DNA from 3 places in the Pseudomonas sp. P8_229 genome. Region 3 is predicted to be linked to each of the others. Evidence: predicted binding sites of a transcription regulator. Region 3 holds the regulator's gene; each other region holds the start of a gene.
The links. The regulator sigma-54, encoded in region 3, starts transcription at its own class of promoters, with help from an activator protein. The targets are predictions, from matches to a motif close to ANTGGCATNNANNTTGCTNT.
Positions count from the first base shown of each region.

Region 1: a site for sigma-54 is predicted at 3,558-3,577, ahead of QMK55_RS22720 (CmpA/NrtA family ABC transporter substrate-binding protein). Genes of this name have one in related genera too.
Region 2: a site for sigma-54 is predicted at 1,395-1,414, ahead of QMK55_RS21220 (flagellar basal body rod protein FlgF). Genes of this name have one in related genera too.

Region 1 is NZ_CP125378.1:5,001,597-5,012,194, reverse strand. It holds gene rlmKL (bifunctional 23S rRNA (guanine(2069)-N(7))-methyltransferase RlmK/23S rRNA (guanine(2445)-N(2))-methyltransferase RlmL) at 1-1,391, opposite strand, end outside; gene rmf (ribosome modulation factor) at 1,922-2,137, shown strand; gene QMK55_RS22725 (quinone-dependent dihydroorotate dehydrogenase) at 2,447-3,469, opposite strand; gene QMK55_RS22720 (CmpA/NrtA family ABC transporter substrate-binding protein) at 3,693-4,904, shown strand; gene QMK55_RS22715 (ANTAR domain-containing response regulator) at 4,920-5,495, shown strand; gene QMK55_RS22710 (nitrate/nitrite transporter) at 5,893-7,104, shown strand; gene QMK55_RS22705 (bifunctional protein-serine/threonine kinase/phosphatase) at 7,112-8,782, shown strand; gene nirB (nitrite reductase large subunit NirB) at 9,204-10,598, shown strand, end outside.
Region 2 is NZ_CP125378.1:4,680,804-4,691,401, reverse strand. It holds gene flgG (flagellar basal-body rod protein FlgG) at 1-554, opposite strand, end outside; gene QMK55_RS21220 (flagellar basal body rod protein FlgF) at 600-1,340, opposite strand; gene QMK55_RS21215 (sigma-54-dependent transcriptional regulator) at 1,651-3,213, opposite strand; gene phhA (phenylalanine 4-monooxygenase) at 3,586-4,377, shown strand; gene QMK55_RS21205 (4a-hydroxytetrahydrobiopterin dehydratase) at 4,496-4,852, shown strand; gene QMK55_RS21200 (amino acid aminotransferase) at 4,852-6,045, shown strand; gene QMK55_RS21195 (hypothetical protein) at 6,315-6,446, shown strand; gene QMK55_RS21190 (hypothetical protein) at 6,516-6,698, shown strand; gene QMK55_RS21185 (MFS transporter) at 6,801-7,994, shown strand; gene QMK55_RS21180 (hypothetical protein) at 8,058-8,528, opposite strand; gene QMK55_RS21175 (hypothetical protein) at 8,644-9,354, opposite strand; gene arfB (alternative ribosome rescue aminoacyl-tRNA hydrolase ArfB) at 9,589-10,002, opposite strand; gene QMK55_RS21165 (amino acid permease) at 10,226-10,598, opposite strand, start outside.
Region 3 is NZ_CP125378.1:4,007,394-4,017,991, forward strand. It holds gene QMK55_RS17930 (superoxide dismutase) at 1-450, shown strand, start outside; gene QMK55_RS17935 (ZIP family metal transporter) at 481-1,374, shown strand; gene QMK55_RS17940 (HPr family phosphocarrier protein) at 1,416-1,691, opposite strand; gene rapZ (RNase adapter RapZ) at 1,707-2,564, opposite strand; gene ptsN (PTS IIA-like nitrogen regulatory protein PtsN) at 2,567-3,031, opposite strand; gene hpf (ribosome hibernation-promoting factor, HPF/YfiA family) at 3,044-3,352, opposite strand; gene QMK55_RS17960 (RNA polymerase factor sigma-54) at 3,426-4,919, opposite strand; gene lptB (LPS export ABC transporter ATP-binding protein) at 5,196-5,921, opposite strand; gene lptA (lipopolysaccharide transport periplasmic protein LptA) at 5,921-6,466, opposite strand; gene lptC (LPS export ABC transporter periplasmic protein LptC) at 6,453-7,025, opposite strand; gene QMK55_RS17980 (KdsC family phosphatase) at 7,034-7,558, opposite strand; gene QMK55_RS17985 (KpsF/GutQ family sugar-phosphate isomerase) at 7,558-8,532, opposite strand; gene QMK55_RS17990 (ATP-binding cassette domain-containing protein) at 8,810-9,619, shown strand; gene mlaE (lipid asymmetry maintenance ABC transporter permease subunit MlaE) at 9,619-10,416, shown strand; gene mlaD (outer membrane lipid asymmetry maintenance protein MlaD) at 10,416-10,598, shown strand, end outside.

The DNA.
Region 1 (10,598 bases), 990 kb from region 3:
CCCATGGCCTTGAGATTCTTTTGCAGACGGTTGGCAAACATCTGCCCGCCTTCGCTCAAGCGCGGCTGCTCGATCACCGGAGCCGGTGCTGGCGCCGGCTTGATCGGGTTGCCGTTCTTGTTGAACTTGCGCTCTTGCGGCTCGTCCGGGGTCTGGTCATAAGCGGCTTGCTCGCGCTCGGCCTGACGTTGTTCCGGGGTGCGGCGCTCGCCAGTGACGAACTGATCCGGCAGCACTTTGATCAACAGCAGCTTGCACGGCAACGCGCCGTTCCAGAACGAATACTGTTTGTGGCTGCGAATGCCCATGCGCTTGCCCAGATCCGGCGCACCGGTGAACACCGCTGCTTCCCAGTTCAGGCAGGCCTGACGCAGACGCTCACCGAGGTTCTGGTAGAGGTACAGCAAGCTGGCTTCGTCACCCAGACGCTCGCCGTATGGCGGGTTGCAGATCACCAGACCTTTCTGGTTCTGATCCGGACGCGGCTCGAAGGTCGCGACTTCGCCCTGGTAGATCTTGATCCACTCGCTCAGGCCAGCACGCTCGACGTTGTTGCGGCCTGGCTGAATCAGACGCGGGTCAGCTTCATAACCACGAATCCACAGCGGTGGCTTGGCCAGACCGGCAGCGGCACGCTCAACAGCTTCTTCATGGAGTTTTTTCCACAGCGCCGGGACGTGACCCAGCCATGCGGTGAAGCCCCACTGCTCGCGGCGCAGGTTCGGCGCCATGTCGGCGGCGATCATGCCGGCTTCAACGAGGAACGTACCGACACCACACATCGGGTCAGCCAGCGCGCCGCCTTCGGCCGCAATGCGCGGCCAGCCGGAGCGGATCAGGATCGCCGCCGCGAGGTTTTCCTTCAGCGGCGCAGCGCCCTGCTGCAGGCGGTAACCGCGCTGGTGCAGGCTGTGGCCGGAGAGATCGAGGGACAGGATCGCTTCGCCGCGATCCAGACGCAGGTGAATGCGCAGGTCCGGGTTGAGCTTGTCGATCGACGGGCGGTCGCCTTGCGGGGTGCGCAGTTTGTCGACGATGGCGTCCTTGACCTTCAAGGCGCCGAAGTGGGTGTTGTCGATCCCCGAGCCGTGGCCGCTGAATTCAACGGCCAGGGTGCCGTCGCTGAGCATGTGATCCTGCCACTCGACGTCGAGTACGCCGTGGTACAGGTCTTCGGCGTCCTTCATCGGGAAGCGCTTGAGCACCAGCAATACACGGTTGGCCAGACGCGACCAGAGGCACAGGCGGTAAGCGGTTTCCATGGTCGCCATGCCACGCACGGCGGAGGTGTGCTCGCGGGCGTCTTCAAGGCCAAGCCCGACGGCTTCCTCGATGAGCAGGCCTTCAAGGCCTTTGGGGCAAGTGAGGAAGAGTTCGAAACGATCGGACATGGTATTTCCAGAGCCTTTGGCTAGTGAATCGGCAACGCATTGCCGATCCGGTTTTCAATCAGGCGCTTTTCTAAAAGAGCGCCCGCGTGGCACGAAGGTGTGCCGTTCCATCCCCACTGCTCGGGTTAAAAGAGCTTAGATGCAAGGACAGATAAAAAAGTTGATGAAACAAAAAGTCTTAAAGCGACCCTTCGTCGCTTAGTACCCCAGCGCAAACGTGGGTCATTCTCACTAAAGGATTAACCCCATCATCCAGCGCGGGGCCGATCATACCGGGGTTTGCTGAAAAAACGTTCATGAAACCCGTCGTTACTTATGGCTGTAGCACTATTTTCGTTACGTCCTTATGACAAAACGATCATTCCCTCGGTGTGACTCATTGGTTAGAACTGAACACAGGTTGACGTCGCAACGGCGTCAACACCTTGGCTCGCCACGCCGGCAGCGAGCCGCCCCCGGCAGAGTTTTTCTGCCAGACCTCGGTTGAGGTCAACGCGACACAAACAGTCAACAAGTGAGGGAAACACCCTATGAGAAGACTTAAGCGTGATCCGTTGGAAAGAGCATTTTTGCGCGGATATCAATATGGCGTTGGTGGCAAATCCCGTGAGCTTTGCCCATTTACTCTACCGTCGGTACGTCAAGCCTGGATCAACGGCTGGCGAGAAGGACGCGGCGACAACTGGGACGGTATGACCGGCACTGCGGGAATCCACAGACTCAACGAACTTCACGCCGTCGGCTGACACAGGGCATTTATTCCGACACGACAATCTGAATTTGTAACGACTTACCATGCACGTCCTTCCCGGACGGCGGGCTGCGGCCCAGGGGCTCCTTCGAGGAGCCCTTTTTTATGCCAGTTCAGCCGCAAAGTGATCCTTGTGACTTCAGAGACTTCCGGATCCTGTGGCGAGGGGATTTATCCCCGATTGGCTGCGCAGCAGTCGCAAATACTGATATCCCGATTTACCTGACACAGTGAGGTGAATGGTTTTGGGGCCGCTTCGCAGCCCATCGGGGATAAATCCCCTCGCCACAAAAGCCCCTCACAGTTATTTGCGCAGGGCGGCGATCGCGTCCACGGACTCACGAATCAGCGCCGGGCCTTTGTAGATGAACCCGGAATAGATCTGCACCAGGCTTGCACCCGCAAGAATCTTCTCGGCCGCATGCTTGCCTTCAGTGATGCCACCGGCAGCAATGATCGGCAAACGTCCAGCCAACTCGCCCGCCAGCACCTTCACGGTATTCGTGCTCTTCTCACGCACCGGAGCGCCGGACAGACCGCCCGCCTCGTCACCATGCTCCATGCCTTCGACGCCAATACGGCTCAGGGTGGTGTTGGTGGCGATCACCGCGTCCATACCGGTTTCGATCAGCGCTTGAGCCACTTGCGCGGTCTCTTCGTCGGTCATGTCCGGAGCGATCTTGATCGCCAGCGGTACGTGCTTGCCGTGACGCAGGGCCAGTTCGGCGCGGCGCGTGGCCAGGTCCGCCAGCAACTGCTTGAGCGAATCACCGAACTGCAGGCTGCGCAGGCCCGGGGTGTTCGGCGAGCTGACGTTGACGGTGATGTAGCTGGCGTGGGTGTAAATCTTGTCCAGGCAGATCAGATAATCATCCACCGCGCGCTCGACCGGGGTGTCGAAGTTCTTGCCGATGTTGATCCCCAGCACGCCCTTGTATTTGGCCGCCGCGACCCGCGCCAGCAGGTTATCGACACCGAGGTTGTTGAAACCCATGCGGTTGATGATCGCCTCGGCTTCCGGCAGACGGAAGATCCGTGGTTTCGGGTTGCCCGGCTGCGGACGCGGGGTCACGGTGCCGATTTCGACAAAACCGAAGCCCAGTTGCGAAAAGCCGTCGATGGCCGCGCCGTTCTTGTCCAGACCGGCCGCCAGACCCACCGGGTTCGGAAAATCCAGGCCCATGACGGTCACCGGCACGTTCGCCGGCTTCTTGCACAGCATGCCGTTGAGGCCCAAACGCCCACCCGCGCCGATCAGATCCAGCGACAGATCGTGGGAGGTTTCCGGGGAAAGTTTGAACAACAGCTGACGGGCCAGGGTGTACATGGGCGGCGATGACTCGGGCGGCGAAAAGAGGCGGCGATTATAGCCGGGCAACGCCCCCCGGCGCGAGGCGCACACGCAAATCAGCCCGACTGGCATATGCCTTGCACCTTCCGGGTTATCAGCCCACAGGCCAATGGCGGCGTGCGGGCACGGACAACGGCGTCGTTCTTCGGTTTTGCCTGGGCAAAGCCTGGGACGACGTTTTTTTTGAAGGTGGCTTTATATGAGTGATTCCTCCGTCGGGCCGCTGGCCTGGGTCAACGGCAGTGATGCCCCGGAAAAAAGCGTGATCAACCTCGGCTTCATGGCCTTGAGCGATTGCGCCTCGGTGGTCGTGGCCGCAACGCAGGGCTTCGCCCAACCTTACGGCCTGACGATCAACCTCAAGCGCCAGGCGTCATGGGCCACGCTGCGCGACAAACTGGTCAGCGGCGAGCTGGACGTCGCCCACAGCCTGTACGGGCTGATTTACGCCGTGCATCTGGGCATCGGCGGCGTGGCCCCGAGCGACATGGCGGTATTGATGGGGCTGAACCAGAACGGTCAGAGCCTCAACCTGTCCCACGGCTTGCAGCAGTTGGGCGTGACCAGTCCCGATGCGCTGGATCGCCACGCGCACCAAACCCGCGCAAAACTGACCTTCGCCCAGACCTTCCCCACCGGCACCCATGCGATGTGGCTTTATTACTGGCTGGCGAGCCAAGGCATTCATCCGTTGCTGGATGTCGACAGCGTGGTGGTGCCGCCGCCGCAAATGGTCGCGCACCTGCAAGCCGGGCGCATCGATGGGTTTTGCGTCGGTGAGCCGTGGGCGGCCAGCGCCGTGCAGCAGAATCTGGGGTTCACCCTCGCCACCAGTCAGACCATCTGGCCCGATCACCCGGAAAAGGTCCTTGGCTGCACCCGCGCGTTCGTCGAGCAATACCCCAACACCGCCAGGGCGCTGGTGATGGCGATCCTCCAGGCGAGCCGTTTCATTGAGCAAAGCCTGGAAAACCGCCGCAGCACCGCGCAACTGCTGAGCGCGGCGGAATATCTCGACGCCCCGCTCGCCTGCATCGAACCACGCTTTCTCGGCGACTACGCCGACGGCCTCGGCAATCGCTGGCAAGACCCGCACGCCTTGCGTTTTCACGGCAACGGCGAAGTGAATCTGCCGTATCTGTCCGACGGCATGTGGTTCATGACCCAGTTCCGCCGCTGGGGCTTGCTGCGCGAGGATCCGGATTACCTTGCCGTCGCCCGTCAGGTTCAACAACTCGATCTGTATCGCGAAGCCGCCGCTGCGGTTGGTGTCGCCGCGAGGGGCACCGACATGCGCAGCAGTCAGTTGCTCGATGGCAAAGTCTGGGACGGCAGCGATCCGGCGGGTTACGCCCGCAGTTTCAAACTGCACGCCCTGAGCGATGCCGCTCCCCTATTCGCCCGCCGCTGACAGGAGATCGCCGACATGTTGCGCATTCTGCTGATCAACGACACCGCGAAAAAAGTCGGGCGCCTGAAAGCTGCGCTGACCGAGGCCGGTTTCGAGGTCATTGACGAGTCCGGGCTGACCATCGACCTGCCGGCACGCGTCGAAACGGTGCGCCCGGACGTGATCCTGATCGATACCGAGTCACCGAGCCGCGATGTGATGGAGCAAGTGGTGCTGGTGAGCCGCGACCAGCCACGGCCGATCGTGATGTTCACCGACGAACATGACCCGGGAGTGATGCGTCAGGCGATCAAGTCCGGGGTCAGTGCCTACATCGTCGAAGGCATTCACGCTCAGCGCCTGCAGCCGATTCTCGATGTGGCAATGGCGCGCTTCGAAAGCGATCAGGCCCTGCGCGCGCAACTGCTGGCCCGCGACCAGCAACTGGCCGAGCGCAAGCGCATCGAACTGGCCAAAGGGCTACTGATGAAGATGAAGGACTGCAATGAAGAAGAGGCCTACACCTTGATGCGGCGCCAGGCCATGAGCCGCCAGCAGAAACTGATTCAAGTGGCGGAGCAGATCATTGCCATGAGTGAGCTGCTCGGCTGAAGTTCTGCGGTGGCTTTCCGGACCCCTTCGCGAGCAAGTCCTCCCACATTTGGAATGCATTCACCTGTGAAATTGGCTTGGTGCCCCCTCCTTCCCAGCAGGTTGGTCGGGTTTCCACTTTGAAATGCATTCCCTGTGGGAGCGGGCTTGCTCGCGAAGGCCGCGACGCGGTTTCACTTATTGGCACAAATCTGGCTAAGCATTCAGCACAGGTAACCAACGGCGGTTGCCCCACCCACGACAAAGACGTCGCTCACCCCGTTCGCCCCTTCGGCGAATCAGGTAGCGGCGTTTTTGCGTTTTGGCCCCACAGACCGGGGCCGGTGGTGCGGCCGTGGCGGCGCCCCACCTGCTGTTGCATGACTCCTTTCGAGACTCTTTTCAGCTGAGGTGCGCGATGAATTCAAGCTTCTGGAAATCCGGCCACACCCCGACCCTGTTCGCGGCCTTCCTCTATTTCGACCTGAGCTTCATGGTCTGGTATCTGCTCGGCCCACTGGCGGTGCAGATCGCTGCTGACCTGCACCTGACCACGCAACAACGTGGCCTCGTCGTCGCCACGCCGATCCTTGCTGGCGCCGTGTTGCGCTTCATCATGGGCATGCTCGCCGATCGGCTGTCACCGAAAACTGCTGGGCTGATCGGTCAAGTCATCGTGATTTGCGCGCTGTTCGGTGCCTGGAAAATCGGCATTCATAGCTACGAGCAGGCGTTGATTCTCGGCCTGTTCCTCGGCATGGCCGGCGCATCGTTTGCGGTCGCCCTGCCCTTGGCCTCGCAATGGTATCCACCGCAGCATCAGGGCAAAGCCATGGGCATTGCCGGTGCGGGCAACTCCGGGACGGTATTCGCCGCGCTGCTCGCGCCGGTACTCGCCGCCGCGTTCGGCTGGAGCAATGTTTTCGGTTTCGCCCTGATTCCATTGATCCTGACGCTGGTGCTGTTCGTCTGGCTGGCGAAAAACGCGCCTGAGCGGCCGAAAGCCAAAGCCATGGCCGACTACTTCAAGGCGCTGGGCGACCGTGACAGCTGGTGGTTCATGTTTTTCTACAGCGTGACCTTCGGCGGCTTCATCGGCCTGGCCAGCGCCCTGCCCGGCTACTTCAACGACCAGTACGGCCTGAACCCGGTGATTGCTGGTTACTACACCGCCGCCTGTGTGTTCGGCGGCAGCCTGATGCGCCCGCTGGGTGGCGCGCTAGCGGATCGCTTCGGCGGTATCCGCACGTTGCTGGCGATGTACACCGTGGCAGCGATCTGCATCGCGGCCGTCGGCTTCAACCTGCCAAGTTCCTACGCCGCACTGGCGCTTTTCGTCTGCACCATGCTTGGTCTGGGGGCAGGAAACGGCGCGGTGTTCCAGTTGGTGCCGCAACGTTTCCGCCTGGAGATCGGCGTGATGACCGGGCTGATCGGCATGGCCGGCGGCATCGGCGGTTTTGCCCTGGCGGCGGGCATGGGCGCGATCAAGCAAAGCACCGGCAGCTATCAACTGGCGCTGTGGTTGTTCGCCAGCCTCGGTGTGCTGGCGTGGTTCGGTCTGCACGGGGTCAAACGCCGCTGGAGAACCACCTGGGGTTCGGCCGCCGTGACCGCTGCGCGAGTCTGAACAGTCAATGCCTCTGCAACTGAGTTTCGCCGAAGCCAGCGCCACCGGACCACGCGCGGAAAACCAGGACGCCTTGCGCCTGGTAACGCCCGCCCCGGCGCTGGCCGCCAGCAAGGGTTATCTGTTTGCCATCGCCGACGGTGTCAGCCAATGCGCCGACGGCGGCCTGGCCGCGCGCTCGACCCTGCAAGCGCTGGCACTCGACTACTACGCCACGCCGCAAACCTGGAGCGTGGCGCAGGCACTGGATCGCCTGCTGCTCGCACAAAACCGCTGGTTGCAGGCCAACGGCGGTGGGCAACCGTTGCTGACCACGGTCAGCGCGCTGGTCCTGCGCGGCCAGCGCTTCACCTTGGCCCACGTCGGTGATTGCCGGGTCTATCGCTGGCAGGCCGACCACTTGCTGCGTATTTCGCAAGATCATGTCTGGGATCAACCGGGCATGCAGCACGTGCTCAAGCGTGCGCTTGGGCTGGATCAGCATCTGGTGCTGGATTTTCTCGACGGCGAGTTGCGCGCAGACGAATGTTTCGTGCTGCTCAGCGATGGCGTGTGGTCGAGCTTGGGCGACACCGCGATTGCGGCAATTCTGCGCGATCAGCCAGATCTCGACAGCGCGGCACAGACGCTGGTCAACGCCGCGCACCTGGCAGGCAGTCAGGATAACGCCAGTGCGCTGCTGGTGCGAGTCGATGCCGTCGGTGAGGCGAGCATCGGCGATGCGCTGATTCACTTGCAGCAATGGCCACTGCCGCCGCCGCTGAAAACCGGTCAGGTGTTCGAAGGCTGGAAGGTGCAGGGGATTGTCGGCCAGAGCCAGCAATCGCTGCTGTATCGAGTCATGGATGGGCAAGGTCGGGGCTGGCTGTTGAAAACCCTGCCGGCGCGGCTGGCGGATGATCCCCAGGCCGGGCAGGCCTTGCTCTCGGAAGAATGGTTCCTCAAGCGTGTGGCCGGGCGGCATTTTCCTGAAGTCCATGCCAGCAGTCAGCGTCAGCATGTGTACTACGTGATGCGCGAATATTCCGGGAAGACTCTGGCGCAGGTGTTTCAACACAGCAGTCCGCTGCCGTTGGTGCAATGGCAGGACCTGGCCGAACGCCTGCTGCGGGCCGTGGGCCTGCTGCATCGACGGCAGATTCTGCACCGCGACATCAAGCCGGAAAATCTGCACCTGGGCGACGACGGTGAGCTGCGGCTGCTGGATTTCGGCCTGGCGTACTGCCCGGGACTTTCGCAAGACACACCGGCAACACTGCCCGGAACGCCGAGTTTCATCGCCCCGGAAGCCTTTCGCGGCGAGCCGCCCAGTGCGCAACAGGATCTGTACGCGGTGGGTGTGAGCCTGTATTTCCTGCTGACCGGGCACTTTCCCTATGGCGAGATCGAAGCGTTCCAGCGGCCACGATTTGGCGTACCGGTGAGCGCCAGTCGTTATCGCCCGGACTTGCCGGACTGGGTCGCGCAGAGTCTGGAGCGTGGCGTGGCGGCGGACCCGCAACAGCGATTTGAAACGGCTGAAGAATGGTTGCTGGTGTTGGAGCAAGGGGAGCGGCGCAGTTTGAGCGTGCGGCCCAGGCCTTTATTGGAGCGTGAGCCGTTGAAAGTTTGGCGGACGATGGCGTTGATCGCCTTGCTGGGGAATCTGGTGCTGCTGATTTTATTGTTTCACCGCTGACACCGCGTCGCGCCATTCGCGAGCAAGCCCGCTCCCACAGGGGATTTTTGAACGACTCCGATCCACTGTGGGAGTGAGCCTGCTCGCGATGACGCCAGCCCACTCACCACAAACCCATCTGCCTGAATGCCCCACGAACGAGCAATCCGCTTCGATACAGTGCAAAAAACCACCATCAATAACCGCCTCGCCCCAATAAACCCGCCACCTCCCCACTTGGCACAACCACTGCATTACCCTTTTCACCATACATAAAGCCCACCCTTCAACGACGAAGGTCGGGCTTCCCGAGAGAACGGGACCAGGACAAAGGCGTCCTCGCTAGGCAACTAGCGGGACGCCTTTTTTTGTTTGCGAAAAAATTCTCGAGCCAGGCCTGACTGCCCACAAGAGGCCAGCCGCAGCTCCTCCGGAGAACCTGATGAAAAAACTCAAACTGGTGATGATCGGCAATGGCATGGCCGGGGTTCGCACCCTGGAAGAACTGCTCAAGTTGAGCAACGAGCTGTACGACATCACGGTCTTCGGCGCCGAACCGCACACCAACTACAACCGCATCCTGCTGTCACCGGTGCTGGCCGGCGAGCAGACCTTCGAAGAGATCGTGCTCAATGACCTCGACTGGTACCTCGAAAACAACATCAAGTTGCTGCTCAACCGCAAGGTGGTGCAGATCGACCGGGTCAAACGCCGGGTAATCGCCGAAGACGGCACCGAGGCCGAATACGATCGCCTGCTGATCGCCACCGGCTCGACCCCATTCATCCTGCCAATCCCTGGCAACACGTTGCAGGGCGTGATCGGCTACCGCGACATCGCCGACACCCAGGCGATGATCGACACCGCGAAAACCCACAAGCACGCGGTGGTCATCGGTGGCGGCCTGCTGGGCCTCGAAGCCGCCAACGGCCTGATGCTGCGCGGCATGCACGTCACCGTGGTGCACATCGGCGAATGGCTGCTGGAGCGGCAACTGGACAAGACCAGTGGGCAACTGCTGCAAAGCGCCCTCGAATCCCGTGGCCTGCACTTTCGCCTGTGCGAACAGACCCAGGCCCTGCACGATGCGGGCAATGGCCGAGTCGGCTCGGTGCAATTCAACAACGGCGAGATCATCCCTGCCGATCTGGTGGTGATGGCCGCCGGCATTCGCCCCAACACCGAACTGGCGGAACGCGCCGGCATCCCGTGCAACCGTGGGATTCTGGTCAACGACACCCTGCAGACCTACGATCCGCGTATTTATGCCATCGGCGAGTGCGCCAGCCATCGCGGAATTGCCTACGGCCTGGTGGCGCCGTTGTTCGAACAGGCCAAGGTCTGCGCCAACCACCTCGCGCAACTGGGTTTCGCCCGTTATCAGGGCTCGGTGACCTCGACCAAACTCAAAGTCACCGGCATCGACCTGTTTTCCGCCGGCGACTTCATGGGCGGCGAAGGCACCGAAACCATCACCCTCTCCGACCCGATCGGCGGCGTGTACAAAAAACTGGTGATCAAGGATGACGTGCTGGTCGGCGCCTGTCTGTACGGCGATACGGCAGATGGCGGTTGGTATTTCCGACAGATTCGTGAGAATCACGCCATCGGCGAGATCCGCGATCATTTGATGTTTGGTGAAAATTCTATCGGCGACGTAGGACATCAGGGCCAGGACAAAGCCATGAGCATGGCCGACACCGCCGAAGTCTGCGGCTGCAACGGCGTGTGCAAAGGCACCATCGTCAAGGCGATTCAGGAACATGGCCTGTTCAGCGTCGATGAGGTGAAAAAGCACACCAAGGCTGCCAGCTCCTGCGGCTCCTGCGCCGGGCTG
Region 2 (10,598 bases), 670 kb from region 3:
TGCAGACCGGCCGGGTTGATGAAGTCAGCGGTTTGCAGGTTGCCGATCACCTGAGCGGCAGGGTTGCCTGGCACAGTGATCGACACGGTGCCGTCGGTGCCGACGGTGAAGCTCTGCGCGTTGTTCGGGATGACGATGGCCGGCTCCAGGGCGAAACCGCTGGCGTTGACGATCTGGCCATTGGAGTCGAGATGGAAAGTACCGTCACGGGTATAGGACGTGGTGCCGTCCGGCTGCAGGATCTGGAAGAAACCGCGGCCGTCGATGGCCATGTCCAGCGGCTGCTCGGTGGTTTGCAGGCTGCCGGCGGTGAAGTTTTTCTGGGTGCCGACGATGCGCACACCGGTACCCAGTTGCAGACCCGACGGCAGTTCGCTGTCCTGGGTCGACTGGGCACCTGGCTGACGCTTGATCTGATACAGCAGGTCCTGGAACTCGGCACGATCACGTTTGAAACCCGTGGTCGAAACGTTCGCCAGGTTGTTGGAAATGGTGGTCAGGTTGGTGTCCTGGGCGGACAGACCGGTTTTGGCAACCCATAGAGCCGGAAGCATTCGATTCTCCTCGTGCGCCTGTTTTACGGCGCGACGTTCTGATAATTAGCTGATCTGCAAGACCCGAGCCATGGCCTGGTCGTCGTCTTTGGCGGTGTTCATCATCTTGACGTGCAACTCGAACTGCTTGGCCAGGGCCAGCACCGAGGTCATTTCTTCCACGGCGTTGACGTTGCTCGACTCAAGGAAACCCGACACCAGCTTGACGTTGGCATCGGCCGGCGCAGGCTGGCCGTCCTTGGTGTAGATCGAACCGTCGAGGCCCTTGTTCATGTTCTTGATGTCCGGGTTGACCAGTTTGATCCGGTCGACTTCCGCCATGACGCGCGGGCCTTCACCCATCGCACGAATACTGATGGTGCCGTCTTCACCGACTTCGACCTGCTGCTCTGGCGGCACGGCAATCGGCCCGCCGTTGCCCATCACGGCCATGCCGTTGCCGGCACGCAGTACGCCGAGGGCGTCGATGTTGAGGCTGCCGGTGCGCACGTAGCTTTCACCGCCATTAGGGTTTTGCACGGCAATAAAACCGTTGCCGGTCACCGCGACGTCGAGGTCACGGCCGGTCTGCACCAGCGAGCCAGGCGAGAAGTCAGTGGCAGGCCGTTCGCTCATGGCAAACGCACGCGCCGGAAAGCTGTCACCGAACACCGGCATCGAACGCGCCTGCTCCAGGTCGCGTTGAAAACCATTGGTGGAGATGTTCGCCAGGTTGTTGGCATGCGCCTTTTGCGCCAGTGCGTTCTGACTGGCGCCGGTCATTGCCACATAAAGGTACTTGTCCACACTCTTTCCTCTGCATGCCGGACGTTTGCCGCCCACCGCTGTACTGCTGAGCCATAAGCAATTTGCAGACCAACTTTTTTCTGGCGGCTTGCGGCCCGGTAAACAAAGGACTTGAGGGCAAGCGAGGGGAAATTTGAAATGTATCGAAGTCGAAAAACCGGCGGTGTTATGCCGCTTCGCGGCAATCCCGGCTAATGATCGTTCCCACGCTCTGCGTGGGAATGCCTCAATGGACGCTCTGCGTCCGCTTTGGGACGCGGAGCGCCCCGGGCTGCATTCCCACGCAGAGCGTGGGAACGATCACGCATTGTTACTCGGCAGGGTCTTTGCCGACTTCATACTCGCGCAGCTTGTTGGCAATCGTGGTATGCGAAACCCCCAACCGCTTGCCCAATTGCCGACTACTCGGATGCTCGGAATACAGCCGCTCCAGCACGGCTTTCTCAAAGCGCCCGACAATTTCATCCAGCCCACCTTCCAGCGAGAAATCGCCAAGCGGCTGACGCACGCCGTAATCCGGCAAGCGAATATGCTCGGCCTTGACCGTGCCGCCGTCGCACAGGGAAACCGCCTGAAACAGCACGTTCTCCAACTGCCGCACGTTGCCCGGCCAGTGATAGTGGCTGAGGCGATCCATCGCCGCCGGCGCCAGTTTTGGCAGTGAGCAGCCAATCTGCCGACTGGCCTGATCGAGAAAGTGCTCGACCAGCGGCGTCAATCCATCGAGGCATTCGCGCAGCGGCGGAATGTGCAACGAAAGCACATTTAAACGGTGATACAGGTCCTGGCGAAACTCACCGCGCGCGCACAGTTCGGACAAGTCGACCTGGGTCGCGCAGATCACCCGCACATCCAGATAAACCTCTTCATCACTGCCGACCCGGCGGAAGCAGCCATCCTGCAAAAAGCGCAGCAGCTTCACTTGAAGGCGTGGGCTCATCTCGCCGACACCGTCAAGAAACAGCGTGCCGCCCGCGGTCAATTCCAGCAGTCCTAGTTTGCCCTCGGCGCGTGCACCTTCGAAGGCTCCCGGGCCATAGCCGAACAACTCGGTCTCGGCCATCGACTCCGGCAGCCCCGCGCAGTTGAGCGCCATCAACGGCGACTGCCCGCGCGGGCTGGCGAGGTGGCAGGCACGCGCCAGCAATTCTTTGCCGGTGCCGGTTTCGCCTTCTATCAATAGCGGTGCATCCAGCGGCGCCATGCGTCGTGCTTCGCGCACCACCGCCGCCATGACTTTGGAACTCTGGAAGATGCTGTCGAAACCACGCAGCTCCTGCTTGCGCACGTTATAGATGCGTTCGCCGACGCGGTCGGCGCGGTGCAAGGTCAGTACCGCACCGGCCATGGCTTCGCTGTCGTCATGCTCCGATTGCAGCGGCGCGATGTCGGCGAGAAAGATGTCGCCCCTGACCTTGACGCGCATGCCGTTGATCCGCGATTTGTTGGCGCGCACCAGTTCCGGCAGGTCGAAATCCTCGGCATACCGTGACAACGGAATCCCCGGCACCTCGTCCACGCGCACCCCGAGCAACTGCGCCGCCGCACGGTTGGCGGCAACGATCGAGCCGCCCATGTCGATCGACAGTACCGGGAACTCCAGTGCGCCGAGCAACGCGTTCAATTCCATGTGCCGGCGCTCGCTGGGCATCAACCCGACGCGCTTGACGCCAAACACCCCGGCAATCGCCTCGAACTTCGGCCGCAGCGCCTGGAACTGAATGTTGATCAGGTTCGGGCAGTGCAGGTAGATCGCGTTGCCGTGCTCGCCACCGACCTCGCCGCGCGCGACGTTGATCCCGTACTCCACCAGCAGGTTGAGGATGTCGCGCAGGATGCCGATGCGGTTCTGGCAGTGGACTTTGATACGCATAGGAACGCCCCGTGAAGACAGTAATACCTGTAGGAGTGAGCCTGCTCGCGATAGCGGTGGGTCAATTGATATTAATACTGACTGATACACCGCTATCGCGAGCAGGCTCACTCCTACAAGGGAACGGCGCCAGATGTTTCTGTCGAGGCGCGCAGATAGTTGTCAAGATTATGTGACAGTCACAGCGATTTTCAAACCTGCCAGTCACCGTAAATGCGAGATACCAGCCAAAGCGTAACGAATAGTTTACGAAATCCACCGATTTTTCCTACGCGTGCGCGTCGCCACCTACTGCACACCACCCCACTCTCAGGTAATTCTGAGTCCATCGCTGGACATAACAAGAACGAATTCCCCTAGCAGGAGAGCAGTATGAAGCAGACGCAATACGTGGCCCGCGAGCCCGATGCGCAAGGTTTTATCGACTACCCCGCCGAAGAACACGCGGTGTGGAACACGCTGATCACCCGCCAGTTGAAAGTGATCGAGGGTCGCGCGTGCCAGGAATACCTGGACGGTATCGAAAAACTCGGTCTGCCCCACGACCGCATTCCGCAACTGGGCGAGATCAACAAGGTGCTCGGCGAAACCACCGGCTGGCAGGTTGCTCGTGTCCCGGCGCTGATCCCCTTCCAGACCTTCTTCGAATTGCTCGCCAGCAAACAGTTTCCGGTGGCCACGTTCATTCGTACCCGCGAAGAGCTGGACTACCTGCAAGAGCCGGACATTTTCCACGAGATCTTCGGCCACTGCCCGCTGCTGACCAACCCCTGGTTCGCCGAATTCACCCACACCTACGGCAAGCTCGGCCTGCAGGCCACCAAGGAAGAACGCGTGTATCTGGCGCGTCTGTACTGGATGACCATCGAGTTCGGTCTGGTCGACACCCCGCAAGGCCAACGCATCTATGGCGGCGGCATTCTGTCCTCGCCAAAAGAAACCGTTTACTCACTGTCGGACGAACCCGAGCATCAGGCCTTCGATCCGCTGGAAGCCATGCGCACTCCGTACCGCATCGACATCCTGCAGCCGCTGTACTTTGTCCTGCCGAACCTCAAGCGCCTGTTCGACCTGGCCCACGAAGACATCATGGGTATGGTCAAGCAAGGCATGCAGCTGGGGTTGCACGCTCCGAAGTTTCCGCCAAAACCGAAAGCCGCGTGATCCGCGACTTTTGCTGACAATTGAGTCTGTCAGTCGCCGCCACTTTGGTTTAGCGTGACGGCACTGACGGCCCAAACGCTTTAATAAAAAAAACACACTCGATTTCAGGAATCACACCATGTCCACTTTGAACCAAGCCCACTGCGAAGCCTGCCGTGCCGATGCGCCACAAGTCAGCGACGAAGAACTGCCGATCCTGATCAAGCAGATCCCTGACTGGAACATCGAAGTACGCGACAGCATCATGCAGCTGGAGAAAGTCTTCCTGTTCAAGAACTTCAAACACGCGCTGGCCTTCACCAATGCGGTCGGCGAGATCTCCGAGGCCGAAGGTCACCACCCGGGCCTGCTGACCGAGTGGGGCAAAGTCACCGTGACCTGGTGGAGCCACTCGATCAAGGGCCTGCACCGCAACGACTTCATCATGGCCGCGCGCACTGACGAAGTGGCCAAGACCGCAGAAGGACGCAAGTAATGCACTTCGACGCCATCGGCCGGGTACCCGGCGACCCGATCCTCGGTTTGATGGAGGCCTATGCGCAGGACAGCAACCCGCGCAAGTTCGACCTCGGCGTTGGCGTCTACAAGGATGCCCAAGGCCTGACGCCGATCCCCGAAGCGGTGAAAATCGCCGAGGCGCGACTAGTCGAAAGCCAGGACACCAAGACCTACATCGGTGGTCACGGTAATCCGTTGTTCGGCAAGGTCATCAACGAGTTGGTGCTCGGCACCGACTCGAAACTGATCGCCGAACAACGTGCTGGCGCTACCCAGACCCCGGGCGGTACCGGTGCTCTGCGTCTGGCCGCTGACTTCATTGCCCAATGCCTGCCGGGCAAGGGCGTGTGGCTGAGCAACCCGACCTGGCCGATTCACGAAACCATCTTCGCGGCGGCCGGGGTCAAGGTCAGTCACTACCCGTACGTGGGCAGCGACAACCGCCTCGACGTCGATGCGATGCTCGCCGTACTCAACGAAGTACCGAAAGGCGATGTGGTGCTGCTGCATGCGTGCTGCCACAACCCGACCGGTTTCGACCTGAGCCACGACGACTGGCAGCGCGTGCTGGACGTGGTGCGCAGCCGCAATCTGCTGCCGCTGATCGACTTTGCCTACCAGGGCTTTGGCGACGGGCTGGAGCAGGATGCGTGGTCGACCCGACTGTTCGCCGCCGAATTGCCGGAAGTGCTGATCACCAGCTCCTGCTCGAAGAACTTCGGCCTGTATCGCGACCGTACTGGCGCGCTGATCGTCTGCGCAAAAACCGCTGACAAGCTCATCGACATCCGCAGCCAACTGGCCAACATCGCCCGCAACCTGTGGTCGACGCCACCGGATCACGGCGCGGCAGTAGTCGCCACCATCCTCGCCGATCCGGAGCTGAAAAGCCGCTGGGCCGACGAAGTGGAAGCCATGCGCTTGCGTATTGCCCAGTTGCGCAGCGGTCTGGTCGAAGCGCTGGAGCCGCATGGCTTGCGTGAGCGCTTTGCGCACATTGGCGTGCAACGCGGGATGTTTTCCTACACCGGCCTGTCGCCGGAGCAGGTCAAACAACTGCGCGAGCATCACAGCGTGTACATGGTCAGCTCGGGCCGGGCCAACGTCGCCGGTATAGATGCAACGCGCCTCGCATTGCTGGCCGAAGCCATCGCCAGCGTCTGCAAATAATCCCTCCCATTGCTCGTTCCCACGCTCCGCGTGGGAATGCAGCCCGGGACGCTCTGCGTCCCAACAGCGGACGCAGAGCGTCCATTGAGGCGTTCCCACGCAGAGCGAGGGAACGATCAATCACCACAGTTTTGCGCTCCCCTGCGGCCATCTGTCGCATTAATTTCAATTAAAAGTCTGATTGTCATTTTTCCTGCTGTATCCTGCGCAGGCTTTCAAGAAGCGCGGATCTACCAGATCTATCAACAGACTTAGCGAGGAGCGCAACCATGCACGAGATTCCTAATCTCCCCTTCCCAAGCCTGCACGTACCTGAGCAGACGACCACGCAACAAGCCGGCGCGGGGCAACCCGAGCCGAAAGAAGCCGTTGAGAGCCGCAAGGCCGACAGCGAAGAGTAAAACCCGCCGTACAGACCGTGTGGAAAGCGCTAAGATGCGCTTTCCACACTGCCTGAAACCGAGCCCGCCATGACCGACGAATTCTCTGAAAGCCAAGCCGCCGTCCTGATCGGCGCGACCGAGAAAATGATCGAGATCTGGAACCGTCTCTCCCCGGAAAAACAGGCCGCCCTGCTCGCCCGTTTCGGCAGCGAAGAAAACGCCCTCGCCGCCCTCGTCACCACACAACTGGTCGCCCCGGCCAAGCCATGAATCGGCCTTGCGGCAAATAGTTTTACTTTTCCCCGCCCCTGACACGTTCGCGCCGGTATCATAAGCAGCCTATCTAATCCTGCTTTCCCGTGGATCGTTCCCATGTCGTCCTCTATGTCAGAGCCGCAGCGCCCCCTTGCGGTCACGCTGCAAGTCGTGTCCATCGTCCTCTTCACCTTCATCGGCTACCTGAACATCGGCATACCGCTCGCTGTGCTGCCAGGCTATGTCCACAGTGATCTGGGCTTCGGCGCGGTGATTGCGGGGCTGGTGATCAGCGTGCAATACCTCGCTACCCTGCTCAGCCGTCCGTACGCCGGCAAGATCATCGACAATCAGGGCAGCAAACGCGCGGTGATGATCGGTCTGGCCGGTTGTGGCTTGAGCGGTGTGTTCATGCTGATCTCGGCGTGGACACCGAACCTGCCGATGCTCAGCCTGATCAGCCTGTTGATCGGTCGACTGGTATTGGGCAGCGCGGAAAGCCTGGTCGGCTCCGGATCGATCGGCTGGGGCATCGGCCGGGTCGGCGCGGCTAACACCGCCAAAGTGATCTCGTGGAACGGCATCGCCAGTTACGGCGCGCTGGCGGTCGGCGCACCGTTCGGGGTGTGGCTGGTCGGCCAGTTGGGCCTGTGGAGCATGGGCGTCAGCATCATCCTGCTGGCGGCGCTGGGCTTGCTGCTGGCGTGGCCGAAAACCGCCGCGCCGATTGTCGCCGGCGAGCGCCTGCCGTTCATGCATGTGTTGGGGCGGGTGTTCCCGCACGGCTGCGGGCTGGCGCTGGGCTCGATCGGTTTCGGCACCATCGCCACCTTCATCACCCTGTATTACGCCACCCAGCACTGGGACAACGCGGTGCTGTGCCTGAGCCTGTTCGGCGCCAGCTTCATCGGCGCGCGACTGCTGTTCGGCAACCTGATCAACCGTCTCGGCGGCTTTCGCGTGGCGATTGCCTGCCTGTCGGTGGAGACCCTGGGCCTGTTGCTGTTGTGGCTGGCACCGGACGCGCATTGGGCGCTGGCGGGTGCGGCGTTGAGCGGTTTCGGTTTCTCGCTGGTGTTCCCGGCGCTGGGCGTGGAAGCGGTGAACCTGGTGCCGGCCTCCAGCCGTGGCGCAGCGGTCGGCGCTTATTCACTGTTCATCGATTTGTCACTGGGGATCACCGGGCCATTGGCCGGGGCGATTGCGGCGGGGTTTGGTTTTGCCTCGATCTTCCTGTTCGCCGCCCTCGCCGCGCTGAGCGGTCTGATCCTGAGTGTGTATTTGTACCGAATTGCGCCAAAACATCATTAATCGCGCACGATTGGCCATTCAGACGATTGCGAATGGCCAATATACAACTCAAGTTTTTATACTTTAACCATGCCAACGAACGATAGCGAAGCTGTCGGGATCCCTGTCTCGACTGGAAACAAAGACAATCTTTCGATCTTTCTGAATCACCAGATCATGAATGATCTCCTCCTTGGGAAATAACACCTTCCCGTCATCAGCAAATCCCAAATCCCAGCCCATGTCCTGTTCAATGCTGGCAATAAATGCCTGGCTGTCCGGCCCCCCACGTAAATGAGCATAACCCGCCACTACAACGGTTGACGCCGCGTCATAAAGGGCCGCCTTCACCACATAAATATCATTGAATGCCAAACTAATATCGGCCCCCCATCCCTGCGGGCCAAAATGAGCATCCTCCTCACCATTCAACCCACGACGTTGAAGCTGGAGATACAGATACTGCGGAACCCCATTATCCGAAGTACCCACGATATAAAACTGAGAACGATCGTCCCGTTTCAAAATGACGTTTTTTAACCGAAGGGGCTCCATCAAAATAACCTTTTATCGATAAATCAGGATCAAGATTACCTTGGGCATCATATCTGCCAACAAACCAGCTCTTCTCACGAAGACCCTCAGAAGCCGCGACAAGATAGTTATCACCTTATCGAAGCAAACTCTCTCCTCTGACTACAATACTCGAACCTCGACGAACTATTTCCCATCCTCCCTCACCGAACTCCTCGTTCAACATTCCGTCGCTTTTTACTTTGACCACAAACGCACCGTCGGAATAAACCCTGTTTTCAATCGTGGTCAGAAGCAACACGCCGCCGTCGTCCAATAACTCCATAGACCCATGGTAGTCGCGGCCTTTATCAGTCAGAAGTTGCTCCACCTTCTGGTCATCCGAACTGACAGGAGCCGCCTCTTTTACCTTTGGGATCCACAACATGACGCCTTTGCGGCCAAACCCTTCATCGAGCTTCCCACTCAAGTCAAATCGAGCCAATCCGGTAGCACTGTTAAAGCCGTTTTTTCGAACAAAGAACCCCACGACATACTTATGATGAGCCCTATCAAATTTTACGCTGTATGGCTGCGCCAGCCCCCAACCCGGGAAGAACTCCGACAGTTTGAAAACAGCAGCACCGCCATCACCGAAACTTTCATCAATCCCCCCACGCTCATCAAGCATCGACAAGTAGGTTTGTTGCAGGTCTTCTTGGGTTGCGCCGCAAAGAATCCTGTGCGGATCAGCAAGAACCGTTACGACCCGTGCTTGCAGACGCCGACCTGATCCATATAGATGCACCTGACTGCGCACACCAAAAGAATTATCGGGCGTGCCACGCTGGTTAATTGAGCTTGTCATCTGCTTTGCTCGATTAGGAAACCAGAACTCAGTGAACCGCTTAAAGCAATCCTACACACCTGTCAGATATGACAGTCATCTAGACCGATGAGCTATAAGAAATTAGAAATTACAGCTACAGGTTTTCTCGCTCGCTCGTGTACTTCAATTCCGGAGCTGTTCATCTGAGCGGGGAGTGTGCAATGTATAACCCCCCCTTCCTGATGAAATGGAATAATTCCAAGACGCCAGATTCTAAAAGTCCACCTTGCCGCGCCCGGCCTTTATGCTGCCGCGCTTGGTTTTCGACTCAAGCCGACGCTTCTTTGAGCCGAGGGTCGGTTTGGTCGGGCGACGCTTCTTTTCGACTTTGGTGGCGCTGAGAATCAGCTCGACCAGACGCTCCAGCGCATCCGCACGGTTGGCTTCCTGCGTGCGATATTGCTGGGCCTTGATGATCAACACGCCATCGCTGGTGATGCGACTGTCGCGCAACGCCAGCAGCCGCTCCTTGTAGAACTCGGGCAAGGACGAGGCCGGAATGTCGAAGCGCAGGTGCACGGCGCTGGACACCTTGTTGACGTTCTGCCCACCGGCGCCTTGCGCGCGGATGGCGGTCAATTCGATCTCGGCATCCGGCAGATGCACGTTGTTGGAAATCACCAGCATGGAAAAGCGTCCGTAATCAGAGGGTGCAGGATACCGCGAAACTGTCCGAACCTCCGATCCCCCCTGTAGGAGTGAGCCTGCTCGCGATAGCGGTAAGTCAGATAAATATTCGTCGACTGATACACCGCTATCGCGAGCAGGCTCACTCCTACAAGGGATTGTGTAAACCCCAGAAACGACAAACCCGGCACACAGGCCGGGTTTGTCGTTTTTGCGTCAGCGCTTACTTCGAAGCACTGGCCGCGTGGAGCGCCTGCTGCGCCCCACGCTTGTTCTTGATCACGTAGCAGACCCACATGAACACGACCCACACCGGAATCGCGTACACCGAGATCTGGATGCCCGGGATCAACAGCATCACGCAGAGGATGAACGCCACGAACGCCAGGCAGACGTAGTTGCCGTACGGATACCACAGGGCCTTGAACAGCGGCGTCTGCTTCGTCTTGTTCATGTGCTGGCGGAACTTGAAGTGCGAGAAACTGATCATCGCCCAGTTGATCACCAGCGTCGCAACCACCAGCGACATCAGCAGTTCCAGCGCGTGTTGCGGAATCAGGTAGTTGAGCAGCACCGCCACCAGCGTGACTGCTGCG
Region 3 (10,598 bases):
AAACTGGTCGCCAGCGTTCAGCAACTGCCGGAAAAACTTCGCGCCGCAGTGATCAACCAGGGCGGCGGACACGCCAACCATTCGCTGTTCTGGGAAGTCATGGTGCCCAACGGCGGCGGCAAGCCGGACGGTGCGCTGGCCATGGCGATCGATGCACAACTGGGCGGCCTCGACAGTTTCAAGGAAGCGTTCACTAAAGCCGCGCTGACCCGTTTTGGCAGTGGTTGGGCCTGGCTCAGCGTGACGCCGGACAAGCAACTGGTGGTGGAAAGCAGCGGTAACCAGGACAGCCCGTTGATGAACGGTAATACGCCGATTCTCGGTCTGGACGTCTGGGAGCACGCCTACTACCTGCGTTATCAGAACCGTCGGCCGGAGTACATCAACGCGTTCTACAACGTGATCAATTGGCCGGAAGTCGCTGCGCGTTATCAGGCCGCACTGGTTTAAGTCTTCTATAAAAACAATCCAAGGCAGGCTATGGGCACTGAAACACTGGCGATCGGCGGTGGGCGCATGTTTCGTTACGCGGTCGGGTCGCTGTTGCTGCTGGCGGGCATGACCTTGCTGGCGGCGCACGGGCTGGAATGGCTGGATCTGGAGCCGAGGCTTTCCCGGGCGTTGCAAGGCGGGGCGATCTGCGCCCTCGGCACGGCGCTCGGGGCGGTGCCGGTGCTGGTGATCCGGCGCATGCCGCAGATGCTCAGCGATACTCTGCTGGGGTTTGGCGCCGGGGTGATGCTGGCCGCCACGGCGTTTTCGCTGATCGTGCCAGGCATCGCCGCCGCGCAAAGCCTGGGCATGACCCCGTGGGGCGCCAGTGGTCTGATCTGCCTGGGCATCATGCTCGGTGCGTTCGGCCTGTACCTGGTGGATCTGCGGTTGTCCGGCGCTTCACCGGAAATGCTTGTTGGCACCCTTGAGCACCCGGTGATTCCACCAAGAATCTGGCTGTTCGTCTTCGCGATCATTGCCCACAACATTCCCGAAGGCATGGCAGTCGGTGTGTCGGCCGGTGGTGGCATGGTCGACGCGGACAGTCTGGCGATGGGCATTGCCTTGCAGGATGTGCCGGAGGGGTTGGTGATTGCGCTGGTGCTGGTCGGGGCGGGGATGTCGCGGGTCAAGGCGTTCTTGATCGGCGCGGCGTCAGGTCTGGTCGAGCCGGTGTTTGCGTTGCTGTGTGCGTGGCTGGTCAGCCTGGCAGAGCTGTTACTGCCGTTGGGGCTGGCGCTGGCGGCGGGAGCGATGTTGCTGGTGGTGACTCATGAAGTGATCCCCGAGTCGCGACGCAATGGTCATGACAAGCTCGCCAGTCTTGGCTTGCTGATCGGCTTCTGTCTGATGATGGTGATGGATACAGCATTGGGCTGAAGTTTAGAAAGGGAGCAAGCAAGCTCCCTCTCTACACGGAGTCAACCACCTTCGTCGAAGTAGTTGTTGATCAACGCCACCAGTGCATCCAGCGCTTCCTGTTCCTGATGGCCTTCAGTACTCAGATAGATTTTCGTGCCCTTGCCGGCGGCGAGCATCATCATCGCCATGATGCTTTTGCCGTCCACCGTGGCTTCAGGGGTGCGACCCACTCTGATGGTGCAATCCGGGTACTGGCCTGCCACGCCAACGAACTTGGCCGACGCGCGGGCGTGCAAGCCCAGTTTGTTGATGATTTCGATTTCCAGAGCAGGCATCGCGGTGTGAATCCTTTAAGTGAGGTCGCGGTGGCGAACCTGGACGTTCTTCAGGGTTTTCTGCAGGGCCTGACCCAGGCGTTCGGTCAGGTAAACGGAGCGGTGATGCCCGCCGGTGCAGCCAATGGCAATGGTGACGTAGGCGCGATTGCTCGCGGCAAAGCGCGGCAGCCATTTATTCAGGTAGCCGAAGATGTCCTGATACATCTCTTCGACTTCCGGCTGCGCCGCCAGGTATTCGGCGACCGGTGCATCAAGACCCGATTGTGCGCGAAGTTCCGGCTTCCAGTACGGGTTGGGCAGGCAGCGTACGTCGAACACCAGATCGGCATCCACCGGCATGCCGCGCTTGAAGCCGAACGACTCGACCAGAAAGGCCGTACCCGGCTCCGGCTGGTTCAGCAGGCGCAGCTTGATGGTGTCGCGCAACTGGTACAGATTCAGATTGGTGGTGTTGACCTTGAGGTCGGCCAGGTCGGCGATCGGGCCGAGCAGGGCGGTTTCGTCGTTGATTGCTTCGGCCAGCGAGCGATTGGCGGTACTCAGTGGATGGCGCCGACGGGTTTCCGAGAAACGCTTGAGCAGGGTTTCCTCATCGGCATCCAGATAGAGCACATCGCACTGGATATGGCGGCTGCGGACTTCCTCCAAAAGCTCGGGGAAGCGCGACAAATGGCTTGGCAGGTTGCGGGCATCGATCGAGACGGCTACCAGCGGCTGGGCCAGCTCGGTGTGAACCAGAGCGCGCTCGGCCAATTCAGGCAGCAGGCCGGCCGGCAGGTTGTCGATGCAGTAGTAGCCGTTGTCCTCAAGGACATCCAGGGCGGTACTTTTACCCGAGCCGGAACGGCCGCTGACGATGATCAAACGCATGATTAATGACCGTTTTGCTCGCTCAGGACAACCTGATACAAGGCTTCGTTACTCGGTGCGCTGCGCAGTTTTTCGCGCACTTCCTTGCGATCGAGCATGCTGGCGATCTGGCGGAGTAATTCCAGGTGAGCATCGGTGGCCGCTTCCGGGACCAGCAGGACAAACAGCAGGTCAACCGGTGCGCCGTCGATTGCATCGAAATCGATGGGGGCGTCAAGGTGCATCAATGCGCTGATGGGCGCTTCGCAGCCTTTGAGACGACAGTGGGGAATGGCGATGCCGTTGCCGAAACCGGTAGAGCCGAGTTTTTCTCGGGCGATCAGCGCTTCGAAGACATCCTGCATCTCCAGATCCGGCACTTCGCGGGCGATCAGGTTGGCAATCTGTTCGAGGGCTTTCTTTTTACTGCCGCCCGGCACGTTCACCAGGGAACGGCCGGGGGTCAGGATACTTTCAAGTCGGATCATGGGTTGGGGGTGTTAACGACCTGTTGCGCCCTGGAGGAGGCTCTGGGTCTTTTCCTTATGCTTTTTGAGTTGGCGATCCAGCTTGTCGGTCAGTGAGTCGATCGCAGCATACATGTCGGTATCTTCTGCGTTGGCGACCACTTCGCTGCCGGGAATATGCAAGGTGGCTTCGATTTTCTGCTTCAGTTTTTCGACACACATCGTGACTTGCACGTTGGTGATCTTGTCGAAATGGCGCTCCAATCGTTCGAGTTTCTCGTTGATGTAGGTGCGCAGCGGTTCGGTCACTTCCAGTTGGTGTCCACTGATGTTGACTTGCATACAGCTTCTCCTTCGTTGCCAGTGCATAAAGCGGCAGGCTGGATAGCCTGCCACTGGAACGCTGTAACGTGGCTTACATCAACCGCTTGCGTTCGCTCGAAGGCGCGATCCCGAGGGATTCGCGGTACTTGGCGACGGTGCGGCGAGCCACCTGAATGCCTTGTGCCTCCAGTAAACCAGCGATTTTGCTGTCACTCAACGGCTTTTTCTGATTTTCCGCTGCAACCAGTTTTTTGATGATCGCGCGGATCGCCGTGGACGAGCATTCGCCGCCTTCGGAGGTGCTGACGTGGCTGGAGAAAAAGTATTTCAGCTCATAAATACCGCGTGGGGTATGCATGAATTTCTGCGTGGTCACCCGGGAAATCGTCGATTCGTGCATGCCCACCGCCTCGGCGATGTCGTGCAGGACCAACGGCTTCATGGCCTCGTCGCCATATTCCAGGAAGCCGCGCTGGTGCTCGACGATCTGGGTGGCCACCTTCATCAGGGTTTCATTGCGGCTTTGCAGGCTTTTGATGAACCAGCGCGCTTCCTGCAGCTGATTGCGCATGAAGGTGTTGTCGGCGCTGGTGTCGGCACGGCGAACGAAACCGGCGTACTGAGCGTTGACCCGCAGGCGCGGCACCGATTCCTGGTTCAGTTCGACCAGCCAGCGTTCGTTGTCCTTGCGCACAATGACGTCGGGGACCACGTACTCGGCTTCGGTCGATTCGATCTGCGAACCCGGGCGCGGGTTGAGGCTTTGTACCAGTTCGATGATCTGGCGCAGCTCATCTTCCTTGAGCTTCATGCGCCGCATCAGTTGGCTGTAGTCGCGGCTGCCGAGCAGGTCGATGTAATCGCTGACCAGACGCTTGGCTTCGTTCAGCCACGGGGTCTTGGCCGGCAGTTGGCGCAGTTGCAGCAGCAGGCATTCGCCGAGGTTGCGGGCGCCGATGCCGGCCGGTTCGAACTGCTGGATGCGGTGCAGGACGGCTTCGATCTCGTCCAGCTCGATGTCGAGCTCCGGATCAAAGGCGTCGAGAATTTCTTGGAGGGTTTCGTCGAGGTAGCCCTGATTGTTGATGCAGTCGATCAGGGTCACGGCGATCAGGCGGTCGGTGTCGGACATCGGCGCCAGGTTCAATTGCCACAACAGATGGCTTTGCAGGCTTTCCCCGGCGGAGGTGCGGGTGGTGAAGTCCCACTCGTCATCATCGCTGCTGGGCAGGCTGCTGGCGCTGGTCTGGTAGACGTCTTCCCAGGCGGTATCGACGGGCAATTCGTTGGGGATGCGCTCGTTCCATTCGCCATCCTCCAGGTTGTCCACCGTCGGTGCGGTTTCCTGATAGGAGGGTTCCTGAATTTCGGTGTTGGGTTTTTGTTCGGCGTTGTCGGCCAAAGGATCGGAGTTGTCGAAGTCGTCGCCTTCTTCCTGGCGTTCGAGCATCGGATTGGATTCCAGGGCCTCCTGGATTTCCTGTTGCAGGTCCAGGGTCGACAATTGGAGCAGGCGGATGGCCTGTTGCAGCTGCGGTGTCATCGTCAGCTGCTGGCCCATTCTCAAGACTAGCGATGGTTTCATGGCAGGGGCTTAACACCTTATTCGCCGGCGCACATGCGCCATCCACTACAGGGCGCCGAAGCGCCAAACTTAAGCAAATTATATGCCTGAAACTGAAGTGTTTGCCTAGAGCGCTGTAACAATAAAAGCTTATAAAACTTTGTTGACGTATCGCCTCAAAGCGCGGTGAACATCTTTGAGGCGTCGTGTTTGCCTAGAGCGCTGTAACAATAAAAGCGTATAAAACTTCACTTCAACGCTACAGCACTCTGCCGGCTGGTCGAACTCAATCGCGCTTTAGAGGCGGAACTCGTGGCCCAGGTACACTTCCTTGACCAGATCGTTGGCCAGGATAGTCGCGGAATCACCTTCGGCAATCAGTTGACCGTCGTTGACGATGTAGGCGGTTTCGCAGATATCCAGGGTCTCACGCACGTTGTGGTCGGTGATCAGTACGCCGATGCCCTTGGCCTTGAGGTGGTGGATGATCTGCTTGATATCGCCGACCGAGATCGGGTCGACACCGGCGAACGGTTCGTCGAGCAGGATGAATTTCGGTGCGGTGGCCAGGGCGCGGGCGATTTCCACGCGGCGGCGCTCACCACCGGACAAACTCATGCCGAGGTTGTCGCGGATGTGGCTGATGTGGAATTCCTGCAGCAGGCTTTCCAGCTCCTTGCGACGACCGGCCTTGTCGAGTTCTTGACGGGTCTCGAGGATGGCCATGATGTTGTCGGCCACCGACAGCTTGCGGAAGATCGACGCTTCTTGCGGCAGATAGCCGATACCGGCCTTGGCGCGACCGTGCATTGGCTGATGGCTGACGTCCAGATCATCGATCAGCACGCGGCCCTGATCGGCCTGCACCAGGCCGACGATCATGTAGAAGCACGTGGTCTTGCCGGCACCGTTCGGGCCGAGCAGGCCGACGATCTGGCCGCTGTCGATCGACAGGCTGACGTCACGCACAACCTGGCGGCTTTTATAGGCCTTGGCCAGGTGCTGGGCTTTCAGAGTTGCCATTACTGGGCCTTCTCGTCGGTTTTCTTCTTCGGCTGGATCACCATGTCGATGCGCGGGCGCGTCTCGGTGACTTTATTGCCGGTAGCGCGGCCGGCGCTGGCCAGTTTTCTCACTGTGTCGTAGACAATTTTCTCGCCCAGGGTGGTGTTGTTGTCCTTGTCGACAACCTTGGCCTTGTCGATCAGCACGACACGGTTTTGCGCGGCGTGGTACTGGATCGTCACGCCCCAGCCCTGTACAGGCTTGGTGTCACCCTGGGTCTGCAGTTGCTCGAAGTAGGCAAGGTTGCCCACCGAGGTCACCACGTCGATGTCGCCGGTCGGGGTGCGGGTGATGGTGACCGTGTTGCCTTTAACGATCATCGAACCCTGGGTGATGATCACATCACCTTTATAGGTGGCGATGCCGTTCTTGTCGTCCAGTTGGGCGTCGTCGGCCTGGATGCGGATAGGTTGCTGCTGATCGTTCGGCAGAGCCCAGGCGCTCACGCTTCCCAGTGCTGCGCCCAGACTGAGCAAAATAGGGAGGGTTTTAACGAGCCTCATACTGTCCTCTTACGTTCGATTGCAGGTGTATCCTGCTTTCCTTCAAATACGCCTTCATTCCCACGCCAGTCGATACACCGCCAGCGCCGTCGATTCTAACGGGTTGCTCGGTCTGCGCATATTGCTGCTGAGGGAACACCGTCATGCGTGTGCTGGTGATCAGGGTGTCGCGGTTTTTTTCATCGGTGCGCTTGATACGTACCGAGTCGATCAGTTCTACCTGAGTTCCGTCAGGGTTCACTTCGCCGCGCTCGCTGGTCACGTGCCACGGAAACTCGGTGCCGCGGAACATGTTCAGATCAGGTTTGGTGACCAGGGTCACGTCCGTCGCTTTCAGGTGCTCGGCCTTGTCGGACGTCATCTCGTACTGCAGCTTGCCGTCCGGCAGATATTGCAGGGTATGCGTATTGGTCGCGTACCAGTCGATGGCCGTGTCTTCAACCTTGACCGGGGGTTTGTCGAGGAAGCGTTCCGGGCTGATGTTCCAGTAGCCGACCGCTGCAAACATTGCAGCGATGCAGCCGAACAGCAGGAAGTTGCGAAATTTTTTGCTAAACATGGCTTGGCTCACAGGTACGCGGCGTTGGCCGCATCGAGGCGGCCCTGGGCGCGCAGGATCAATTCGCAGAATTCGCGGGCGGCACCTTCGCCACCTCGGGCCCGAGTGACGCCATGGGCGTGCTCGCGCACGAAGTCGGCGGCATTGGCGACGGCCATGCCCAGACCTACGCGGCGGATCACCGGCAGGTCAGGCAGGTCGTCACCGAGGTAGGCGACCTGTTCATAGCTTAGGCCCAGTTGCTGCAGAAGACCGTCCAGAACCACCAATTTGTCTTCGCGGCCCTGAAACAGGTGCGGGATGCCGAGGTTCTTCGCCCGGCGCTCGACCACTGGAGTCTTGCGGCCGCTGATGATGGCGGTTTCGACGCCGGCGTTCATCAGCATTTTGATGCCTTGGCCGTCGAGGGTGTTGAACGTCTTGAATTCGCTGCCGTCTTCAAGGAAGTACAGGCGCCCGTCGGTGAGCACACCGTCAACGTCGAACACTGCCAGTTTGATCGCTTTGCCGCGCTGCAGCAGATCGGTCGTCATTACATCACTCCTGCACGCAGCAGATCGGAGAGGTTGAAGGCGCCGATCGGGCGATCTTCTTCGTCCACGACAACCAGTGCGTTGATTCGGTGGTCTTCCATGATTTTCAGCGCTTCGGCAGCGAGCATCTCCGGCCGTGCAGTCTTGCCGTGTGCGGTCATGACCTGGTCGATGGTGGCGCTACGGATGTCGATGCTGCGATCCAGCGTGCGACGCAAATCTCCGTCGGTGAAGATCCCGGCCAGTTTGCCGTCGGCTTCAAGGATCGCGGTCATGCCCAGGCCCTTGCGGGTCATTTCCATGAGTGCGTCCTTGAGCAGGGTGCCGCGCTGTACTTGCGGCAACTCCTGGCCGGCGTGCATGACGTTTTCCACTTTCAGCAGCAGGCGTCGGCCCAGTGCGCCGCCCGGGTGGGAAAATGCGAAATCTTCAGCGGTGAAGCCACGGGCTTCCAGCAGCGCCACGGCCAGGGCGTCGCCCATGACCAGCGCAGCGGTTGTCGAGGAAGTCGGCGCCAGATTCAGTGGGCAGGCTTCGTGCTCGACATGCACGTTGAGGTTGACTTCGGCGGCCTTGGCCAGCGGCGACTGCGGGTTGCCAGTCAGGCTGATCAGCTGGATGCCCAGGCGTTTGATCAGTGGCAGCAGGGTGACGATTTCGTTGGTCGAGCCGGAGTTGGACAGGGCCAGGATCACGTCGTCGCGGGTGATCATGCCCATGTCACCATGGCTGGCTTCAGCCGGGTGGACGAAAAACGCCGGGGTGCCGGTGCTGGCCAGAGTCGCGGCAATCTTGTTGCCAATGTGCCCGGACTTGCCCATGCCCACCACGACCACACGGCCCTTACTGGCCAGAATCATCTCGCAAGCGCGTACGAAATCGGCGTCGATATGGGGCAACAAGCCTTGTACGGCTTCCACTTCGAGGCGGATGGTGCGTTGTGCCGATTGAATCAGGTCGCTGGATTGGCTCATGTCAGAAATCGTATAGCCCGATGAAAAGGCGGCGATTATAGCGGTTATGTTGAAAAGCCTCACGCAAGTTCGTCGTGCTTTGTCATTCCTCGTAACCAAAACCCTGAAAAAGTGCCATCAGGCCTGTCATATCGCTGAACGTGGACGGGCATGGGCCTTGGGCGCTTGGCGTTTGCAGTGATATAGTTCGCCGCCAGTTCGGCCTGCCCGGGGGAGGTATGTGCTTTCCAAGGAAAGCCAGGCGTCCGAGTGAGAGGCTGCATCGCAAGGAGTTTAGATGAGTGCCGATAACGCCTACGCGGTCGAGCTGAAGGGAGTCTCCTTCAAGCGCGGTGCGCGCAGCATTTTCAATAACGTCGATATTCGCATCCCGCGCGGCAAGGTCACCGGCATCATGGGACCTTCCGGGTGCGGCAAGACCACGCTGCTGCGTTTGATGGGCGCGCAATTGCGTCCTTCCAGCGGGGAAGTCTGGGTCAACGGTCAGAACCTGCCGACGCTGTCGCGCAGTGATCTGTTCGATGCGCGAAAGCACATGGGCGTGCTGTTTCAGAGTGGCGCGCTGTTCACCGATCTCGATGTTTTCGAGAACGTCGCTTTCCCCCTGCGTGTTCATACCCAATTGCCGGATGAGATGATCCGCGACATCGTCCTGCTCAAATTGCAGGCGGTCGGGCTGCGCGGTGCGATCGAGCTGATGCCCGACGAGCTCTCGGGGGGCATGAAGCGTCGGGTCGCTTTGGCCCGTGCGATTGCACTCGATCCGCAGATTCTCATGTACGACGAGCCGTTCGTCGGTCAGGATCCAATCGCCATGGGCGTGCTGGTCCGCCTGATCCGTCTGCTCAATGATGCGCTGGGTATCACCAGTATCGTGGTCTCCCACGATCTGGCCGAAACCGCGAGCATCGCTGACTACATCTATGTAGTGGGTGATGGTCAGGTACTGGGGCAGGGCACGCCGGACGAGTTGATGAATTCGGATGAGCCGCGTATCCGCCAGTTCATGACCGGCAACCCCGATGGCCCGGTGCCGTACCATTTTCCAGCGACGGATTACCGCGCAGATCTTCTGGGGAAGCGCTGATGCGCAGAATTTCATTGATAGAACGCGTGCGCCGGTTTGGCGAGACGGCGATCGACGCCGTCGCGGTGTTTGGCCGCGCGACTTTGTTCCTGTTTCATGCCCTGCTTGGTCGCGGCGGCATCAGCGGCGGTTTCGGCCTGCTGGTCAAACAGCTGCATTCGGTCGGTGTCATGTCGCTGGTGATCATCGTCGTGTCCGGGATATTCATCGGCATGGTGCTGGCGCTGCAGGGCTTCAGTATTCTGTCGAGCTACGGTTCGGAGCAGGCGGTGGGGCAGATGGTGGCCCTGACGTTGCTGCGTGAACTGGGTCCGGTGGTGACGGCATTGCTGTTTGCCGGGCGTGCAGGTTCGGCGCTGACGGCTGAAATCGGCAACATGAAGTCCACCGAACAGCTTTCCAGCCTGGAAATGATCGGTGTCGATCCGCTCAAGTACATTATTGCCCCGCGTCTGTGGGCCGGTTTCATTTCCCTGCCGGTGCTGGCGATGATTTTCAGCGTGGTGGGTATCTGGGGCGGTTCGTGGGTGGCTGTCGACTGGCTCGGAGTGTATGAAGGCTCCTACTGGGCGAACATGCAAAACAGCGTGAACTTCACTAGCGATGTGCTCAACGGCGTCATCAAAAGTATCGTTTTCGCCTTCGTCGTGACCTGGATCGCCGTATTCCAAGGCTATGACTGTGAGCCCACTTCCGAGGGCATCAGTCGCGCCACCACCAAGACCGTGGTATTCGCCTCGCTGGCAGTACTGGGCCTGGACTTTATTCTGACCGCTTTGATGTTTGGAGATTTCTGATGCAAAACCGCACCCTGGAAATCGGTGTCGGCCTGTTCCTGCTGGCAGGGATCCTGGCCTTGTTGCTGCTTGCTCTGCGGGTCAGTGGCCTGTCTCCGACTTCGACCACTGACACGTATAAACTTTACGCCTACTTCGACAATATCGCCGGTTTGACGGTCAGAGCCAAAGTGACCATGGCC